DNA from 2 places in the Mycoplana sp. BE70 genome. Region 2 is predicted to be linked to the other one. Evidence: riboswitches for the same ligand, from Rfam matches in the RefSeq annotation. Region 2 holds a riboswitch; the other holds the start of a gene.
What was found. A riboswitch is a leader RNA that binds a small molecule or an ion and turns the genes downstream of it on or off. The one in region 2 is predicted to bind FMN.

Region 1: it holds a riboswitch for FMN, as region 2 does, so the genes downstream of both, ribB (3,4-dihydroxy-2-butanone-4-phosphate synthase) here and J2Y48_RS21545 (DMT family transporter) in region 2, are expected to answer to the same signal.

Annotation. Positions count from the first base shown of each region.
Region 1 covers NZ_JAVDTM010000005.1:292,607-302,707, forward strand. The annotation lists gene J2Y48_RS11695 (hypothetical protein) at 1-1,472, opposite strand, end outside; gene J2Y48_RS11700 (hypothetical protein) at 2,105-2,587, shown strand; gene J2Y48_RS11705 (cytochrome P450) at 2,688-3,878, opposite strand; gene J2Y48_RS11710 (NnrS family protein) at 4,142-5,344, opposite strand; gene ribB (3,4-dihydroxy-2-butanone-4-phosphate synthase) at 5,720-6,358, opposite strand; FMN riboswitch at 6,484-6,630, opposite strand; gene J2Y48_RS11720 (hypothetical protein) at 7,244-7,942, shown strand; gene J2Y48_RS11725 (FMN-binding glutamate synthase family protein) at 8,045-9,703, shown strand.
Region 2 covers NZ_JAVDTM010000013.1:131,183-141,283, forward strand. The annotation lists gene J2Y48_RS21530 (DNA repair exonuclease) at 1-406, opposite strand, end outside; gene J2Y48_RS21535 (MarR family transcriptional regulator) at 591-1,070, shown strand; gene J2Y48_RS21540 (esterase-like activity of phytase family protein) at 1,176-3,368, opposite strand; gene J2Y48_RS21545 (DMT family transporter) at 3,459-4,379, opposite strand; FMN riboswitch at 4,463-4,610, opposite strand; gene hupB (DNA-binding protein HupB) at 4,733-5,008, opposite strand; gene lon (endopeptidase La) at 5,217-7,643, opposite strand; gene clpX (ATP-dependent Clp protease ATP-binding subunit ClpX) at 7,996-9,273, opposite strand; gene J2Y48_RS21565 (ATP-dependent Clp protease proteolytic subunit) at 9,564-10,101, opposite strand, start outside.

The DNA of each region.
Region 1 (10,101 bases), on a different contig from region 2:
CCGCCGATACCGTCGGCCCAGGCGCCACTGAGGGCCAGGCCGCCCGTGCCGCCGTCGGCCGAGGCGTCGCCGCCGATGCCGTCGCCGCTGTCCGCATAGCCGCTGACCGCGCTGCCACCGGTCCCGGCACCACCGGCACCACCGGCACCACCGGCACCAGAACCGCTACCTGTACCGGTGCCGGTTCCGCTTCCGGATCCGGTCGCGCTGCCGCCGGCACCGCCGTCACCGGCATCCGTAGCACTTCCGCCAGCACCACCAGCTCCACCGGCACCACCGGTACCACCGGCGCCGCCAGCACCTCCGCCGCCGCCGGCACCGCCATCGCCGCCGTTGCTCGAGTCATCGACGCCCGAAACGGCCGCGGCGAGAGCGGGGCTGAGGAAGCCGAGGAGATTGCCGGCCGCCGCGCCGGCATCGCCGGTCGTGGTCGTGCCGCCGTCGCCGCCGTCGCCGCCGTCGCCGCCATCACCGCCTTCGCCACCGTTGGCGTTGCCGCCATCGCCGCCTTCGTCGCCGTCGCCGCCATCGTTGTCGCCGCCGTCGCCGCCTTCACCGGCCAATGCCAGGCCGGCGCCAAGGCCGAGACCAAGGCCAAGGCCGAGACCGACACCGGCACCGCCCGCACCGCCTGCACCGCCTGCGCCTGCGCCGCCGGTGGCATCGCCACTATTGGCGTTGCCGCTCGAGCCTGCGCCGCCGGTTGCCGCCCCACCATTGGCGGTGCCGCCAGTTGCACCACTGCCAGCGGTGCCACCGCTGCCGTCGCCGCCGACGGCGAAGCCGCCGAGCGCAAAGCCACCATCACCGCCGTCGCCGCCGTCGGCGTCGGCATCGTCGCCGCCCGAACCGCCCCTGCCGCCAGCCGAAATCCCCTCTTCCGCGTTGGCCGTGCCGCCGGACGCGCCGAGGTTGAAGTTGGCCGTGCCGTCATTGGAGACGCTGGCGTTCTCGACCGTGTCGTTGTCCTGCAGGTTGGCAACCTGGCTGAAGACGTTCGCTACGTTGTTGCCGTCGCCGCTGAAGGCATTGTTCAGGATGTTGTCGAACTGGATGTTAAACAGCCCATCGATCGAGTTGTTGTTACCCGTCTGATCGATGTCGGCGAAGTCGTTGTCGGTCGGCTCAAATCCGTCGAGGTTCACTCCGACGTCCACGGTGACGCCGACGGTTGTGGCGTTGGTGTTCGAGTTGGTATTGGCGTTGGAGTTTTCGCTCGAATTCCAGTTGCCGTTGCCGTTCAGGTTGAGGTTTCCGTTCCCGTTAAGGTTCAGGTTGCCATTGCCATTGCCATTCAAGTTCTCGGATTCGCTTGTCTGGGACTGATCCTGAGTGGATGTCTGGTCCTGGGTGGACGACTGTTCCTGCTGCTGCTGCTCCTGCTGGCGCTGCTGCTCTTGCTGTTGTTGTTCCTGTTCCTGACTCGGATCGTCGTTGATAAGATCCCAGTTGGTCCGGCCTCTGTCAGCCATAGCTCTATCCTCTGTCGCTGAGCCGCTGGCTTGACCGCCATTCATCTTCTTGGGGTCATCACCGCGCGGCGGTTGAACATGAGTCGTGCTTTTTGGTTGCGCCGGGCGCGTTCTCGCGGCCGTGCACCACTAACTGGAGGATTTTTTCCTCCTCCGGATTTGGGTCAAAATGGAATAGGGCTCAAACGGGGTCCATCTGGTCGTAACCGGGGCATATCCGCCTCGCTTGCATTCCATGTTTTGACCCAAGCCCGGCGCAATAGTCTGTTGGGAAGGAGCGATCGTTATAGCTGACCATTGGAGTTAGGGGGTATGATCGTGCTGCGTCTACGGGGTATTCGAATAGGCCCCAGTACTGCCGTTGATAGAAGGGGTTCGCTAAAAGATTTCCGCGGAACCGTGAATTCTGGCAAGGATGGCTTTGCTCTGCACCTTCCTTATGACCTAGGGAAATACTACTAACGGCTATGCCTTGTTGCGAATTACTCCGCTGCCGTATTGCAGTTAGGGACGTTACCCTTTGGATTGCTCTGGTGCGTGAGACATCATTGAGGTTGATGCGGTCAGACTGATGGCAATATCCGGATGTGGTATCTCGGGTATGTTTTGCGGATGTATTTGGAGGGAAAGGAATGCCGAAGTTTCAGGAAATACTCCTGTTGGTTGGGCAGCTAAACTACACTTGGACAAACACGGAGAGCCTTCTGATCCACATGATTGCCGGCCTTGCCCAGGTCGACAAAGAGACGGCCATCGTCATCTTTCTGACGTTGAATACGACCCGCGCGCGTCTTGACTTGGTCGAGCGCCTGGCGAAGATGCAAAAAACATCGGCTGAATGCCGCAACGACGTGCTGGATGCGACGAGACGGCTGAGCGACCTGTCGAAACTGAGAAACAAATACAATCACTGCATCTATTCGTTTGATCCGGACAGCGGCCAGGGACTGACGCAGCTCATGCGGATATTCGACAGCAAGGACGACGTTAAGTACGGCAAAGTCGAAGCGCTCGACACCCTGGAGATGGCGCGGATCAAGGAGAGCATTCGCTCACTGATCGACCTCAATCACAGGCTGTGGGACATCACTGAAAAGTATAATTTTCCTCGATAGGTCTGCGGCACGGCGGGGCTTCTGACGCCGGTCCGCAGCAGTCGGTGACCTTCACAACGCTCCGATGGAGAACTGCAGTTCCGGCGGCAAGGCAGACTGCCTAGCTGATCCGCAACGGAAGTGATGCGAAGCCGCTCGCCGGGTAGATGGCGCGTACGCCGCCGCCGGGTATCGGTGCGATGTGATCCGTGCGCGCGAGCAATTCTTCCATGACCACACGCAGTTCCATCCGAGCCAAAGCAGCACCGGGGCAGACATGGATCCCAGCGCCGTAGAGCAGGTTCTGCGAGGGGTCGCGATCGAGGCGAAATTCTCGGGCGTCATCAAAGGCGGCCTCGTCGCGGTTGGCCGAGGCCCAGATGAGCGTGATCCGCTCTCCAGCCGCAATCCTGCGACCACCTATTTCAACCGGCTTTGTCGCCACACGCCGGTTGGATATCAGCGGTGCGTGCAGCCGCAGGATCTCGTCGATGGCCGGAAGTAAACGGCCAATGTCCCGGCGGAGCTCCGCCTGGAGTTCGGGGCGATCCGCCAGGAAATCCGCGACGATGCCGACGCAAGCCGCGATGGTGCCAAGCTCGCCCACGGTCCAGTTGCGCAAGATGCTGACAATGGCGTCGTGGTCGAGTGGTTTACCGTCGACGGTCTGCCGGAGAAGGCTGGTGGTGATGTCGTCCGGTGCCGCCGAACCGGCATGCTCCCGTTCGTTCAACTGGCCCCGGATATAGCCGTCGAACTCCAGCGCGATCGCCGCCATGGCCTCCGTATTGCGGGCCAGGGTGGCCTCCTGGTTCTTGCGGACCCACTGGCGCAGCGGACCGTGCAGCGAGGCTGGCCACCCGAGAAAGGCGCACTGGATGCGGACCGCGTAGGGATCGGCGAATTCGCTGATGATTTCGGTCGAGTGGCCCTTTTGCAGGCCGGCGACCAGTTCGCGCGCGATGGCCCGACATTCAGGCTCGAAGGCATCGACCCGTTCCGCCGTGAAATAGGTCTCGATCATCCGTCGGTAGGGGGTGTGCTGCGGCGGGTCCATACCGTTGGGCACGGATGGATGCCGCGACGCGGCATTGCTGAACGTCTCATGATCCATGAGCGCCTTCAGGACGTCCTCATGTCGAAACAGCGACCAGCCGAGATAATCGCTGTGGGCAACGGGGCAGGTTTTGCGCATGTGGTCATAGGCCTGGAACTGGTCGTTCAGAACAGCTTCGCTGCGGGGGTCCCAATCGAAGGCAGGTCCGCCCGACGGCCCGTTGGTGTCGCATTCCGTGCCGGCTGTTGATTTCATCTGCCTCGCCCCCTCGTGTCGATCTCCTGCCATCTGTGGGAAAGTCGAGCCGTGCGTTCTTTGCCGTGGCGCAAAGAGTGTGACGCAAATCCTGATTGGCCGTTGGGAAAAGGTCGCGAACCTCACACTTTATAATTGCAGCCGCCAGGACCGGGGAGGAGCGGCTGGGATGCCGCGGGCAAAGGCAGCAACCGTTTGTCGCGCTCCGTGCCATGATGGTCGAAGTGCAGCGCGCGGCCGCTGTTCCGGCATGTCCGCGCCGCTTATCTGACGCCGTGACGCAGGAGCAGCGGCCCGTAGAGCACGACAAAACCGAGGAAGGCGACGATCCAACACGCCCCGGAAAGTGGCAGGAGCAGCACTGTGAGTTCCGGCGCAAGGGCTGCGACGATCCGTGCCAGCGCGGCAAGGACAATCGGCACATAGATGGCCAGGACCGTCGATGCGGGTGCACGCAGCATCTGGCCGCTGTGCCCGCGTGTGGCTCGTGTCATCACCGCGAGCGTCATGCCGCCGATCGCGCCCACCGTCCAGGCATGGATGCCCGCGGTACGCAGGCCGATGTCGCCCGACAGCAGGGCTGCGCCCGTCAGCAGGAAACCGGCTGGAACGAAGAAAAACGCGACATGCAGCACCGTCACCAGCGGCTCGGAAACGGTGCGGAGCGGCGCCCAGCGCAATTGCCGCGCGAACTGCGCACCGGCAGCAAGCAGCATCAGGATGCCGGCCGGCCAAACGAAGGCCTCAAGGCGTGCTGCGATCGCCCACGCGGCGAAAGCCAGGAAGGCGAGGGCCATGCCGGCCATGTCGAACCGGTCGAAAGACGATGGCATTCTGCCCGGATTTTTCTGGCGCAGCCAGTTGCCGGTAAAGGCCGGAATAATGCGTCCGCCAATGATGGCGACGAGCATGATGATCGTGCCGATCGCCAGCCGATCGGCTATCTCGGCGAAACCGTAGCGGCTCACTTCGTAAAAGAACAGAAGCTCCGCGGCGAACAACGCGCCGAGGGCAACAACGACCTTGTAGTTGCGCCGGTTGCCCGCAACCACCAGTTCACGCAGGACGAAGATGGCAAGGACCGGCAGGAACCCTGCAGCCACCACCATGGCCGCATCGGCTCCGATCCAATCCGAGCAGGCGATCGCCACGCGGCCGGCCAGCCAGAGCGCAAAAAGCAGAAAGAGCGGCCAACCGGACAGCGGCTTGCGACCGGTCCAGTTCGGAACCGCCGTCAACAGAAATCCGGCGATAACCGCCGGCACGTATCCGAACATCAGTTCGTGTTGGTGCCAGGCGACCGGTGGCATTGCCGACGGCAGCTGCGTCCAGCCGAGAAACCACGGGACCCAAAGCGCCATCATCACCGCCGGCTGGAGGGCACCGAAGAGGAAGAAGGGGCGGAAGCCCGCCGAGAAGAAGCCCGCAACTGCGGAAGACGGTTTTGTCGGGGCTTGACTCGCCATGGTCAGTTTCCTTCGGTGATGGCGTGCGCGCGCCGGATGGGATGCAGCGAGGCGGTCAGTGAGGTGTGTTTCCGGCTCATGCAGCAGTCTTCTAAAATAATCAAAGCCATGAATAGGGCCTCCATCGGGCGCCTTCTTTGCGAAAACGCAAGTATGCGGGTGCGCTGCTCCAACGGGGTCGGGGGAGATCCGGAGAGGGCAGGACGGCTCGCAGCCCTTGCCGCAGCCGATGGCTATCCGGTGCGGATCCGTGGACGACGGGATGGCCGGGCGATCGATGAGAGGCTTACGGGCCAGGTCGAGGACGGAGACGAGGGACATGACATGCATCACTCCGGGGCGGCCGATGCCGCCCCGGAATGATGGTCGTCGCGCCTATGCGGCGGCTTCCGCAAGTCGGGAAGGTTGCGTGTCGTGCAAGTAGGCGATGAGATCCTCGATCGTCACGAGGCACAAGCCATGCTGTTCGGCAAAGATCTCGAGATCCGGCAAGCGGGCCATGGTGCCGTCGTCGTTGGCAATCTCGCAGATCACGCCGGAGGGGGTCTTGCCGGCAAGGCGGCAGAAGTCGACGGCAGCCTCCGTGTGGCCGGGGCGGCCGAGCACGCCCTGCGGGTTGGCCCGCAACGGAAAAATATGCCCAGGCCGCGCGAACTCCTCCGGCCTTGCAGCCGGATCGACCAGAGCCCTGATGGTTGCAGCGCGATCTGCAGCCGAGATGCCCGTCGTCGTTCCGGGCAGGTAGTCGACCGAAACGGTGAAGGCGGTCTTGAGCGATTCCGTGTTGTTGGGAACCATCAGTTGAATGTCCAGCGCATCAAGACGGGCACCTTCCATAGACACGCAGATCAGGCCGCGGGCCTTGTTCATCATGAACGCGATCTTGTCAGCCGTCGCATCCTCAGATGCAAAGACGATGTCGCCTTCGTTTTCGCGACCTTCGTCGTCCACGACAATAACCATCTCCCCGCGGGCAATGGCGGCGATCGCATCTTCAATTTTATGGATAGTCATACTTCGGTCTTTCAAGGGTTGGGCCGGATCCCGGCCATTGTTGCGCCTTCGCGCCTGCGCGCATCGGCAAAACTTCCCTTGGGCGAACAAACACCGTCGCGCCTCCGCGAGGAGTGCTGCAGTGACCTTGCTCTCTTTCATCCGGACTATACCGTCGGCTCCGGCATCGCACCGGATCTGCTGACCTTCCGGCGAGACCGGAAGCGCTCGCGGGCTCCGGGATGTTTCCCGATACCGCCGGTGGGGAATTGCACCCCGCCCTGAGAACGCCGCGAAGATAGGAGCAATCGACCGTAAATTGCAAGGGGGCGCGTCCCTCGACGCGAAGATGCCCCTTCGCTAATCCACGCCGAAAATGCTACTGGTCCTATTGCCATTGAACGGCCCTTTTCGGGAACCATATAGACATCATGTGCTTGGAAACATTCGTCAGGATATCGAGGCTCGCTAAGGAAGCACCCGGCTTGTCCCGGTGCGGGCCTTTCTGAACCAGACGCCGCACACTTTTCCGCCCCGGGATCCTCATCATTTGCGGTTCGTTCTTCTGCCAGCGCGCAAGCGCAGCACTGATTGGGCCTGTCAATGGGTGTATCTCCCGCATTCCAGACCTCCATCTTCTGTCATCGCTTTCACCCTGCACGGCTCGACGCTGTCGGCGGGGCAAGGGATCCGTTGTCCATTTTCAAGATGACGGGCGAGGCGGTTGGCGACCGGCGATACATGGCGTCGGCCAGGTCCGCGATCTTTGCATTCCAGAACGGCGCAACCGTCGGCGATGCCTTCGGGTTGCCGCGGCTCTAGTCGAGCCGGGCAACCCGAACTTCCGACACCCTTAAGCGTAATATGAGGCTGCAAGGCAGCCTGAAAAAATCGTTAGGAATAGCCGTGACCCTTTGGACCGAACTGGCACGCGCCAGCAACTCTGCTGGCGACGAGATTATCCTGCGTACACGAAACGAGCTGTTCGAAATCCGCTACAATGGATTGGAGCTGATGTCGAACCTCAGCCACCAATCCGAAGACATCCTCGCGAAACGCTCCCTGAGGCTGCACGGTGCGCCGGCACGCAGGATCTTCATCGGCGGCCTTGGCATGGGCTTCACCCTGCGGACGGCCCTGAAGCATCTGGAGCCGGATGCGGAGATCGTCGTGGGCGAACTGGTTCCCGAGATCGTCGAGTGGAACCGAACCCATATTGGACACCTTGCCGACCATCCGTTGCAAGACCCCCGTGTCAAAGTTCGGGTTGGTGACGCAATGGAGGTGCTGGGGGAAGAGCGGGACCCCTTTGACGTGATCCTGATGGACACGGACAACGGACCTGACTTCACCGTGCGCGCGCCGAACGAAGCTATCTATCAGAGCTCCGGGATCGGACAGATAAAGCGGGCCCTGAAGCCTGGTGGCATCGGCGGCTTCTGGTCCGCCACAAGCTCGCCTGCGTTCGAGCAGGAACTCAACAAAACCGCCTGGTATTGGAGACGCGACGAAGTGCCGTTGATCAGCGGACGGGTCGATGCATTCCATTATACTTACTTCGCCAGCGAAAGCGCCGCCAAGGTCGGCTTCCTGCAGGCCGGATAAGACAAATTGACGAGCGTGCCGCTGCGTTGTAGCAGCGGCACGCTCGGTCGGTGCTCCCGACCGCTGTCGATAGAGAGTTTGATTTCCCGAGGGTCTCCAGCCGTGAGAGTTTTCCCCACATACCAGCGCTACGCCATCTTTGCTTTTGTGGCGCTGCTTGCGTTTGCCTCGATCATCGCGGCAAGCCTCTACAGCCACTGGATGTGGATCTTCGCCGCACTATTCGTGGCGTTGACACTCGTCGGCTTGCGCGACATGCGGCAGTACAAACATGCGATCTTGCGCAACTATCCGATCATCGGACACATGCGCTTTATTTTGGAGAGCTTCCGTCCCGAGCTACGCCAGTATCTGATCGAGAGCGACCGGGATGAAGAACCATTCAGCCGCCAGGATCGTGGTCTCGTCTATCAGCGCGCCAAGGGTGTCGAAGACAAGCGGCCCTTCGGCACGATCGAGAACGTCTACGGTTCCGGCTATGCATGGCTGACCCACTCTGCCGCGCCGACGGAGATCAAGACGACCGACTTCCGGGTCAGGATCGGCGGGTCTGCCTGCAAGCAGCCCTACAATGCCAGCCTTTACAACATATCGGCGATGAGCTTCGGCTCGCTGTCGGCAAATGCGATCCTCGCGCTGAACACGGGCGCCAAGAAGGGCGGGTTCGCACATGACACGGGCGAGGGCAGCATCAGCCGCTACCATCGCCAGGGCGGCGGCGACCTGATCTACCAGGTGGCATCCGGCTACTTTGGCTGCCGCAACGACGACGGCACCTTCTCACCTGAACGGTTTGCCGAGCTGGCCGCCGATCCTCAGATCAAGATGATCGAGATAAAGCTCAGCCAGGGCGCCAAGCCCGGCCATGGCGGCATGTTGCCGGCATCGAAAATCTCAAAGGAGATCGCCGAGGCCCGCGGTATTCCAATGGGGGTCGACTGCATTTCGCCCGCAGCCCACAGCACCTTCTCGACGCCGGTCGGCCTGATGGAGTTTGTCGGGCAGCTGCGCGACTTGTCCGGAGGCAAACCGGTCGGCATCAAGCTCTGCATCGGCCATCGCCGGGAGTTTCTGAGCATGGTGAAAGCGATGCTCAAGACCGGAATCATCCCTGACTTCATCGTTGTCGACGGCAAGGAGGGGGGGACCGGTGCGGCACCCGTGGAGTTTGCCAATCGTGTCGGCATGCCGATGCTGGAAGGCCTCACTTTCGTCCACAATGCCTTGCGTGGCGCGGGAATCCGGCACGAGGTCAAGATCGGCGCCGCCGGCAAGATCATTTCCGCCTTCGACATCGCCCGCACGCTCGCCCTGGGGGCGGACTGGTGCAATTCGGCCCGCGGCTTCATGTTCGCAGTGGGCTGCATCCAGGCCCAGTCCTGCCACACCAACCACTGCCCGGTTGGCATCGCCACCCAGGACAAGCTGCGCCAAAAAGCAATCCACGTCGGCGACAAGAGTGACCGGGTGGCACGTTTCCATCGCAACACGATGAAAGCGTTGGGCGAGATCGCCGGTGCGGCCGGGCTTAGCAATCCGAGCGACTTCATGCCCTACCACTTCATGTTCAGGCAGAAGGACAATGAATTCCTGGATGGGAATGAAGCCTATCCCTATCTCCCCGAAGGCTTCCTGCTCGCTGACGAGGAAATTGAAGGCCTCGCCGACTGGCACAGCCGTTGGGACCGGGCATCGGCGGACACGTTCGCCCCGCCGGAAATTCCACATGGGCCATTTACGGCGCGCAAACGCGTCGCCTGAGGGCTGGCCGCAAGACTGCTCCGGTTCTCGATATGTCCTGCGTCCAAGATGACCGGGATATTTGGATAGGGTTCGGAGGGCTGCACGGCTCTCCGAACCGCAAGCACCCGCGGGTGCTGTCCTCGCGCCGGACAGCCCAATAGCCGTGTCCGCGACACCTCCAAATCTCGACGATACTTACGATTATAGAGAACATCTGCGGGAGGTCTCCGCCCGCGTTAGAATGGTGCTGCAGAAAATGCCGAGCAATAGCTGCGACCCCGCGCCGACCGGCGGCGTGCGATCGATTTGACGGCAAGCACGGGTGACGCCACACTTGAAACGGCTCTCTGCGCCGCGATCCTTCAGCTCGGCGTCAATCTCTTGGCCCTCGCATATCTGCCGTTCTTTTCGGCCGA
Region 2 (10,101 bases):
CGTGCACATGGATCTCGCGGCCGTTCGCCAGGGCACCGGCCTTTACCGTCCGGCCACGCCCGTCGAAGACGTGGACGTTGTCCGGAAAGGTCAATTCGCGGGTGATCTGCGACTGCGCGTCGTGATTTCCACGGATGACGAAGACGCGCACCCCGGCCGCCTCCAGGCGCCGCATCTGGGCCACGAGAAAGAGTGCCGTCGTCATGGAGGTCTGCGAGCCGTCATACAGATCGCCGGCGATCAGGAGAGCGTCGACCTGCTCGCAGATGCTCAGGTCGACGATCCGCTCCAGCGTCCGTCGTGTCGCACCGCGCACAAGCGTCGCCAGTTCTTCGTTGCGCAGGGCCAGCGAGGCAATCGGCGAATCGAGATGAAGATCGGCGGTGTGGACGAAGCGGAAGGGCATGCCCGACATTCCCCCGCGTGTGTTGTCGGGTCAATGCTCGAAAGGGCGGATCCTCAGGTTATACGCTGCTCAATACTGTCAGCAGCATGGGTTAGCGCGCTTTGTTCAACGTTAGCGTTGAAACCAGACGCCCCGTGGCAATTCTTTTGACATGGTCCCTCAATATACCTATATATTCCATCTCATGAATGACACGATCGAACTCGCGCAGGGCATGTTCAAGCTCTACCATCAGGTCAGCCGTCTCGTGAACGAGGCCATGATGGATGAAGGCGTGTCGCTTGCCCGCAGCAAGTTCCTGTTTTTGCTTTCCTGCGAGGGGCCGCAGCGCTCGACAGATATCGCCGCGACGCTCGGTTTCGCGCCGCGGACCGTAACCGAAGCGATCGACGGGCTGGAGCGCGACAAGCTGGTTTTGCGCGAACCCGATCCAAGGGACCGTCGTGCGAAGATCGTTTCCATCACGGAAACGGGGCGCGCCGTCATAAACGCCGCCCTGGAGCCCAAAGAGAAGGTCGTGAAGGCGATCTTCGACATCCTGGAAGAGGGCCAGAAGGCTCAGCTCGCCGAAATTCTCGAATGCCTCAGCACGCGAACGCTGGAACTCCAGCGCGAACGGGACGAGGCCAGATTCAACCTGCCAGAGACGCGCGCCATGGACTGAAACGGGGCCGCCGCTCTAGGGCCGCTCAGGCAAACTGTTGCGACGCCGTCATCCGAAATACAAAGGCCGGGAGCCCCGCTCCCGGCCTTTGTGTTCTTGGTGCCATTACATCGCGTTCATCGGGCCGATGCCGAAGAACAGCGTCTCGCCCGAGGAACCATCGACGCCGTCGTTGTCGGTCACGACATAGCCATTGCCGGCCGCGTCGACCGTAAAGCCCTCGACCTTGTCGACGACATAGCCGTTCAGCGCCCTGAGATCAGGAATAAAGTCCCGCACCTCTTCCTTCTTGACGATCGGTAGCGCCTCACCCAACTTGGCAGGCTTCAGGTCCGACAAGGCAACCCGGAAGAGCTTCTTCAGCTTTGCTTCCTTGCCGATCAGGTTGTCGCGCTCGATGACATAGGCATAGTCGCCGTTGACAGTGATTTCCGACAGGCCGACCCAGCCCTTGCCCGCCTGCTCCAGCGGATAGCGGACGGCGCCCCATTCTTCGGTCGAGGGCTTGTAGGAGACGAGCTTGACGAAGCCCTTCTCGTCATCCTTCCATTCGCGCTGCACCGCCATCCACAGCACCATGTCGTCACCCTCGCCGACGCTGGTGATGCCCTCGAAGCCGAAGCGGGTCTCACCTGCGCGGAGCTCGGTAGGGATCGCAATTTCCTTCTTGATCTCGCCCTTCTTGTTCACGCGCAGCAGCGCGTTCGCATAGAGCTTGTCGGCATCGCCTTCGGAGGCGAGCCAGAAACCGCCCTCCCCGTCATTGGCGACACCTTCGATGTCGAGCTTTTGCGCCGGGGCGCCGTCACGAGTGATGGTGAGCTTGTCGGTGATCAGCGCCGGCGTCTGCGTTGCGTCAATCGTGAAGATCGCCGGATCGGACGAATAGACGGAATCGCTGACGGCATAGAGCTTTCCGGGCTCGCCTGGCACCGCAGCCAGGCCGGACAGCGCGCCAAAACCAACCGGCAAACCATCCTTGTCCGCCGACCTGATTTGCGGATAGGCCGCTACGCCTTCCGCGCGCTCGTAGATCATCACGTGCGAACGGGCGCCGCCGTCCTCGACGAGATCGGTCTCGTTTGCCGTCACGAACAGGTTGCGGCCGGGAATGGCGACCGCGCCTTCCGGACCGATGCCCGACGGCAGAAGCTGCAGCAGTTCGGGCTCCGCGTCAGTGTCCTTGTAGACCGCGACGATCGAGGCGCGTTCGGAAAGCACGAAGAAGAGGTTGTCATTGCCGAACGTCGCCGCTTCCAGCCCCTCCGGCTCGATACCCTTGGAGTTGCGCTTGTCCGGATAGTGGCCGATCGCAGCGATCGCGTACTCGAATGAGGGACCGCTTTCGTAGAGGACCTTGCCGGTCTTGTCGAAGATCGTGAAGCCGCGACTGCCGCCTTCGTAGTCCCCTTCGTTGGCAACCACCAATCGGTTGTCGTCCAGCCACTTCACAGCGTCCGGCTCGCGCTTCTGTCCGTCCTTCTTGCCGGTGAAGGAAATGGCGCCATCCTTCTTGGTGTCGATGTTCTTCAGGTCAACCGAGCCGGCCGAAAAGTGGCCCTTCACGGTACCACTCTTGGCGTCGATAATGACGATGTGGTTGTTCTCCTGCAGGGTCAGGGCGATCTCGTCCTGGCCATTGAAGGAAACGAATTCCGGCTCCGGGTCATCGCCGGCGATTTCGGCGAGCCCGGTCAGCGTGACGTGCTTGACCGTCGCGCAATCCGGCACGCCGTCCTTCAGCGACAGGATCACCAGATCGCCAGCCGGCATCTGCGGCAGCGCGCCGTCGTTCAGGTCCTCATCGCGCTCGTTCTCGATGGCGATTGCAGCAAGCGTGCCGTCCCTGTTGATGGCGATCGAATCCGGCTGGCCGCCGAGATCGCAGGTCGCTTCCGTCTTTCGCGTCGCAATGTCGACGGTCGCCAGCAGCCCGGATGGCTTGACGAAGCTCTCGCGAGTGTTGACCGCGACCAACGCCTTGCCGCCAACGACGGTAACCGAGGTGGGCTCGCCCTCGAAGGCGACCGTGCCGGCAGCCTTCGGTGCCTTCGGCTCGGTTATGTCGATGAAGCCGACCGCGCTCATCGGGCTGTCGGAATAGACCAGCGTGTTGCCATCTGCCGTTGCCGTGATGATTTCCGACGAGGTCGGCGCCTTGGGATCCACACCGTCGGGCATGTTGTCGGCCACGGCGAACGAGGCAATCCGGTTGAAGACCGGTTCGGCAGCGGCCGGAAAGGCAACGGATGCGAGAAGTACGGCGGTGAGCACCGTACCCAGTGATCGGTTGGTCATCAAATTTTCCCCATGTGTCGAACACGCGATAGATGCGGTTCTGCGCGATGGGGATGACAGGCGCATGACAGCGTCCTCCATTTGCACGGCCTATCCTCTCAAGCCGCGGGTCTCGGTCGCCATTCTCTCCCGCCGCATTTCGCTGCGCATGATGAAGAGCGATGCACCGAGGATCAGCGTGGCCCCCAGCCAGAGGTAACCGGCCGGCGCGTAGCCGAAGACCAGCCAGCCGGCGAAAACGTTGAGCGGCAGCTTCAGATCGTCGAACGGCTGAACGTAAGCCGCATCGGCCACCGTATAGGCGAGCGTGAGCAGATACTGTGCCAAGACCGTCAGCACGCCGGCAAAAACGAACAGGGCGAGCGCCACGCCGCTTGGCACCGCAAAACCGGCGGCGAACGCCAGTGCGCCGTTGATCGGCGTCAACAGCACCAGAAGCCAGATGGTGATGGTTTCGGGGCGCTCGATTGCGGTCAGGCTCTTGGTGATCAGCGAAGACACGCCCCACAACAACGCCGAAAGTATCGGCAGAAGCGCCGCCCAGGTGAACTCGTCCGTCCACGGCTGAAGGATGATCATGGCGCCGGCAAAACCGATGGCTGTGGCGGCCCATCGGCCGGGACCGACATGTTCACGGAGGAAAAGACGCGCACCGAGGATGATGAAGAACGGCGACGTCATTACCAGCGCGATGGCCTGCCAGATCGGGACGGAGGCCAGTCCGGCGACCCAGGCACCGACGCCGAAGGCGGCAAACGCAACTCGAACGACATGCCGCCAGGGATGGGCAGTGCGCATCGCCGCCAGCCCGGCCCGACGCAGGAAAGGTAGGGAGAAAACGAGTGCGAAGGCATATTGCCAGAAAGCTGCGGACGCGGAGGGAAAGCCGACCTTCATCGTCAGCCACTGCGTGACGACATTGAGGACGGCAAAAGCGATACCGGCAAGGACCATGAAGGCGGCACCGGCCATGGCCCGGGAAAACGGCAGGCCGCGAAAAGTCTGATTCATGTCATGCATCCCGAACACAGAGACCAACACAAATCAGGACGCATGAAGGCGAGACGACGGGCAGCCCCTGCCCTTCGTGACGCAATCATTCTCTTTCATCCGGACTGTAACCGTCGGCTCCGGATTCGCACCGGATCTGCTGACCCTTTCCGATGGATGGAAAGGCGCTCGCGGGCTTGGGCTAGTACCCTTACCGCCGGTGGGGACTTTCACCCCGCCCTGAGAACGACGCACCCGTAGAGCAATCCGCCGGAGCCTGCAAGACCCCGGAAATGCGAAAGGGTCCGGCTTGAACCGAACCCCTCGACCAACCTGGACGGCCGTCATCGTGACTGGCCGTCCGGCGCACCCGATCAGCCGTTTACGGCGTCCTTCAGGCCCTTACCGGCCGAGAACTTCGGCACGTTGCGGGCAGGAATGTCGATCTCCGCGCCGGTCGAAAGGTTACGGCCCTTCGAGGCTTCGCGACGCGATACGGAGAAATTGCCAAAACCGACGAGGCGAACGTCGCCGCCGTTCTTCAGTTCGCCCTGGATCGTCTCGAATACGGCGTCGATAGCCGACGCGGCATCCGTCTTCGACAGGCCGGACTTCTCTGCAACTGCGGAGACGAGTTCGTTCTTGTTCATGTTTCCACCCCTTTCATACGGTTCGAAACGACTCATACATAAGTCGGGGGCAGAATACGCATCGACCTTGCCGCCGCAACGGGGTTTCGTCCACAAACGTTGAAATTCCGGGCTTTTCACAGCCTTTTTCAACGAAAAAGGCCGGCGTTGCCGCCGACCTTTTGCGTTTCTGCCCTGCAAAGGGCAGATTTTAAGGCTTCGTTTACCCTCAGTGGGCGACCGCAGCCCCGGTTTCGTCGACCGATTCGACGGTTGCAACCGGCTTCGATTCAACCATCGACGGATCCCATTCGATCGGTTCCGGCTTGCGGACCAGCGCGTGTTCGATCACCTCGCCCATGCGCGAAACCGGAATGATCTCCATGTTGTTCTTCACGTTGTCCGGGATCTCCGCCAGGTCCTTGGCGTTTTCTTCCGGGATCAGCACCTTCTTGATGCCGCCGCGAAGCGCTGCAAGCAGCTTCTCCTTGAGACCACCGATCGGAAGGACCCGACCGCGCAGCGTCACCTCGCCCGTCATCGCAATATCCTTCGAGACCGGAATGCCGGTCATGATGGAGACGATGGCGGTCGCCATGGCGATACCGGCCGACGGACCATCCTTCGGCGTCGCGCCTTCCGGCACGTGCACGTGGATATCGGTCTTGTCGAAGCGCGGCGGCTCGATACCGAAATCGATAGCGCGCGAGCGGACGTAGGATGCCGCCGCCGAAATCGATTCCTTCATGACGTCCTTCAGGTTGCCCGTGACCGTCATGCGCCCCTTGCCGCCCGGCAGGCTCACGCCTTCGATCGTCAGCAGCTCGCCGCCGACCTCGGTCCAGGCGAGCCCCGTGACGACACCCACCTGATCCTCGCGCTCGGCTTCGCCGTGGCGGAAGCGCGGCACGCCGAGGAAGTCGTGGATGTTGTCCGCCGTCACCTCGACCTTCGTGGCCTTGCCCTTGATGATCTCGGTCACCGCCTTGCGCGCGAGCTTCATCAGTTCGCGCTCGAAGTTACGCACACCGGCCTCGCGGGTGTACTGCTGGATTATCGCCATCAGCGCACCGTCGGTGACGGAGAATTCCTTCTCCTGCAGCGCGTGATCGCGGATCGCCTTCGGCAGCAGGTGACGCTTGGCGATTTCGCGCTTCTCGTCCTCGGTGTAGCCGGCGATGCGGATCACTTCCATGCGGTCCATCAGCGGCGCCGGAATGTTCAGCGTGTTTGCCGTGGTCACGAACATCACGCTCGACAGGTCGTACTCGACCTCGAGGTAGTGATCCATGAAGGTCGAGTTCTGTTCCGGATCCAGCACCTCGAGCAGAGCCGACGATGGATCGCCGCGGAAGTCCATGCCCATCTTGTCGATCTCGTCGAACAGGAAGAGCGGGTTGGACTTCTTCGCTTTCTTCATCGACTGGATGACCTTGCCGGGCATCGAGCCGATATAGGTGCGGCGGTGGCCGCGGATCTCGGCCTCGTCGCGCACGCCGCCCAGCGCCATGCGGACGTACTCGCGTCCCGTAGCCTTGGCGATCGACTTGGCAAGCGAGGTTTTGCCGACGCCCGGAGGACCGACGAGGCACAGGATCGGGCCCTTGATCTTGTTCGAGCGCGCCTGCACGGCCAGATACTCGACGATGCGCTCCTTGACCTTGTCGAGGCCGAAATGGTCCTCGTCCAGGATCTTCTCCGCATTGTTCAAGTCCGCCTTGACCTTGGACTTCTTGTTCCAGGGAATCCCGGTCAGCCAGTCAAGGTAGTTGCGCACGACGGTCGCTTCCGCCGACATCGGGCTCATCTGCCGCAGCTTCTTCAGCTCGGCGTCCGCCTTCTCGCGTGCCTCCTTCGACAGCTTGACCTTCGAGATCTTCTCTTCCAGTTCGGCCATCTCGTCGCGGCCGTCCTCGCCGTCGCCGAGTTCCTTCTGGATCGCCTTCATCTGCTCGTTCAGATAGTACTCGCGCTGGGTCTTCTCCATCTGGCGCTTGACGCGCGAGCGGATGCGCTTTTCGACCTGCAGGACGGAGATCTCGCCTTCCATGAAGCCGAGCGCCTTTTCAAGGCGCAGCTTGACGCTCGTCGTCTCGAGCATTTCCTGCTTCTCGACGATCTTGATGGAGAGGTGCGAGGCGACCGTGTCGGCCAGCTTCGAATAGTCCTCGATCTGGCTCGCGGCGCCAACGACTTCCGGCGAAATCTTCTTGTTGAGCTTTACGTAATTTTCGAACTCGGAAACGACCGAGCGCGACAGCGCCTCGATCTCGACGGCATCTTCTTCCGGCTCGGGCAGAACGTGCGCCATAGCCTCGTAGAATTCGTCGCGATCGGTGTAATTTTCGATCTCGGCGCGGGCACGCCCCTCCACCAGCACCTTTACGGTACCGTCGGGAAGCTTGAGCAGCTGCAAGACATTGGCAACCGTACCGACCTTGTAAATCGCGTCGGGTTCCGGATCGTCGTCACCAGCGTTGATCTGGGTGGCAAGCATGATCTGCTTGTCCGTACCCATTACCTCTTCCAGCGCACGGATGGACTTCTCGCGGCCGACAAACAGCGGCACGATCATGTGTGGGAACACCACGATATCGCGCAGCGGCAGAACCGGGTATGCCATGTTTTCCTGCGCGCCAGACGTTTTCTTCGTCATGTCATGTCCTTTCCAACTTCCCGTTGCCGGGAGCTGATGCCGGGCGCCCTGTTGCGCTTAAAATCCGGCCTACTTTTTCCATCCACAAGTGGAGTACCGTAAACTACTTTTCAAGCCCGCGGGGAGTCGCCTCGGACAGACTGCTCAAGAGAACCAAAGTTTAGCTCAGGACCTATCGCGGGGCTTACATGCACCCCGATCACAAGGATACTCACCGTCTCCGCAACCCAGCGAAGCCGAACTGGGTTGCGCGCTTGACCACCATTTACGGGCACCGCAGCAGCGCGACACGCGGCCGATGATATGGCGAAGGCCCACCTGGGGCGGGCCTTGCACAGGTCACGGCAGCGCGTCAGGCGGACACGTTCGCCTTCTCCTCCGAGCGTTCCGAATAGATGTAGAGCGGGCGAGCCGAACCCTTGACGACCTCGTCCGAAATGACGACTTCACGCACGCCTTCGAGCGTCGGCAACTCGAACATCGTGTCGAGCAGGATCTTCTCCATGATCGAGCGCAGGCCGCGGGCGCCGGTCTTGCGCACGATCGCCTTGCGGGCGATCTCGCGCAGCGCGTCCTCGTGGAAGGTCAGTTCCACGTCCTCCATCTCGAACAGCCGCTGATACTGCTTGATCAGCGCGTTCTTCGGCTCGGACAGGATCTGGATCAGTGCATCCTCGTCGAGATCCTCGAGCGTCGCCAGCACCGGCAGACGACCGATGAATTCCGGGATCAGGCCGAACTTGACGAGATCCTCCGGCTCGAGGTCGCGCAGGACTTCGCCGACGCGGCGATCTTCCGGCGAACGCACGGTCGCGCCAAAGCCGATCGAGGTCTTCTCGCCACGGGCGGAGATGATCTTGTCGAGGCCGGCAAAGGCGCCGCCGCAGATGAACAGGATGTTGGTCGTGTCGACCTGGAGGAATTCCTGCTGCGGGTGCTTGCGACCGCCCTGCGGCGGAACGGAAGCGACCGTGCCTTCCATGATCTTCAGGAGCGCCTGCTGCACACCCTCGCCCGATACGTCGCGGGTGATCGACGGATTGTCGGACTTGCGCGAAATCTTGTCGACTTCGTCGATATAGACGATGCCGCGCTGCGCGCGCTCGACGTTGTAGTCGGCCGCCTGCAGGAGCTTCAGGATGATGTTCTCGACGTCCTCGCCGACATAGCCGGCTTCGGTCAGCGTCGTCGCGTCGGCCATCGTGAAGGGCACATCGATGATGCGGGCCAGCGTCTGGGCAAGGTAGGTCTTGCCGCAGCCGGTCGGGCCGACGAGCATGATGTTCGACTTCGCCAGTTCGACATCCGAGCCCTTGGCGGCGTGCGCCAGGCGCTTGTAGTGGTTGTGGACGGCGACCGAGAGGATGCGCTTGGCCTGCTGCTGGCCGATGACATATTCGTCGAGGACCTTGATGATGTCCTGCGGCGTGGGCACGCCGTCGCGGGACTTCACCATCGAAGTCTTGTTCTCCTCGCGGATGATGTCCATGCACAATTCGACGCATTCATCGCAGATGAACACAGTCGGTCCCGCAATCAGCTTGCGAACCTCATGCTGGCTCTTGCCGCAGAATGAACAATAGAGAGTGTTCTTGGAGTCGCCGCCGTTGCTGCCGCTGACCTTGCTCATATCACTTTCCTTCCGGCATCCCGCACACGCCGCTCAGGCTGCGCGAACCACTCAACCCACCCGGAGGGCCCGACCTGTACCGCCGGTCCATCAAGGCTCTTTGGGGTACTGGCCGGTCTGGAGAACACACCCCGACCGGTCGCAACGAATCCCCCACCAAACCGCATGCTAGATGACGTCGAACCAACATAGCATTAACGGCCATTATTAACGTCTTTGGCGTGCGGATAAAGCCCATGGACGATTACAAATGTGTCAACCGCCGTTACCCGCGCCCCAAGCCTTTGAAATCAGTCGCCTTGCGAGCCTTCGATCGCCTCGCGAGTCGTGATCACCTTGTCGACCAGACCCCAGTCCAGGGCCTCGTCCGCGCTCATGAAGTGGTCGCGGTCCAGCGTCTGCTCGACTTCTTCGTAAGTCCGCCCGCAGTGCTTGACGTAGACTTCGTTCAGGCGCCGCTTCATTTTGATGATGTCCTTGGCATGGCGCTCGATATCGGACGCCTGCCCCTGGAAACCGCCGGATGGCTGGTGGACCATGATGCGCGCGTTCGGCGTGGCGAAGCGCATGTCCTTGTGGCCCGCGGCGAGCAGCAGCGAACCCATGGACGCGGCCTGGCCGATGCAGAGCGTAGAGACGGCCGGCTTGATGAACTGCATCGTGTCGTAGATCGCCATGCCGGATGTGACGACGCCGCCCGGCGAGTTGATGTAGAGCGCGATTTCCTTTTTCGGGTTTTCTGCCTCGAGGAAAAGGAGTTGCGCGCAGACGAGCGTCGCCATGGAATCTTCGACCGGGCCGGTCATGAAGATGATGCGCTCCTTCAAG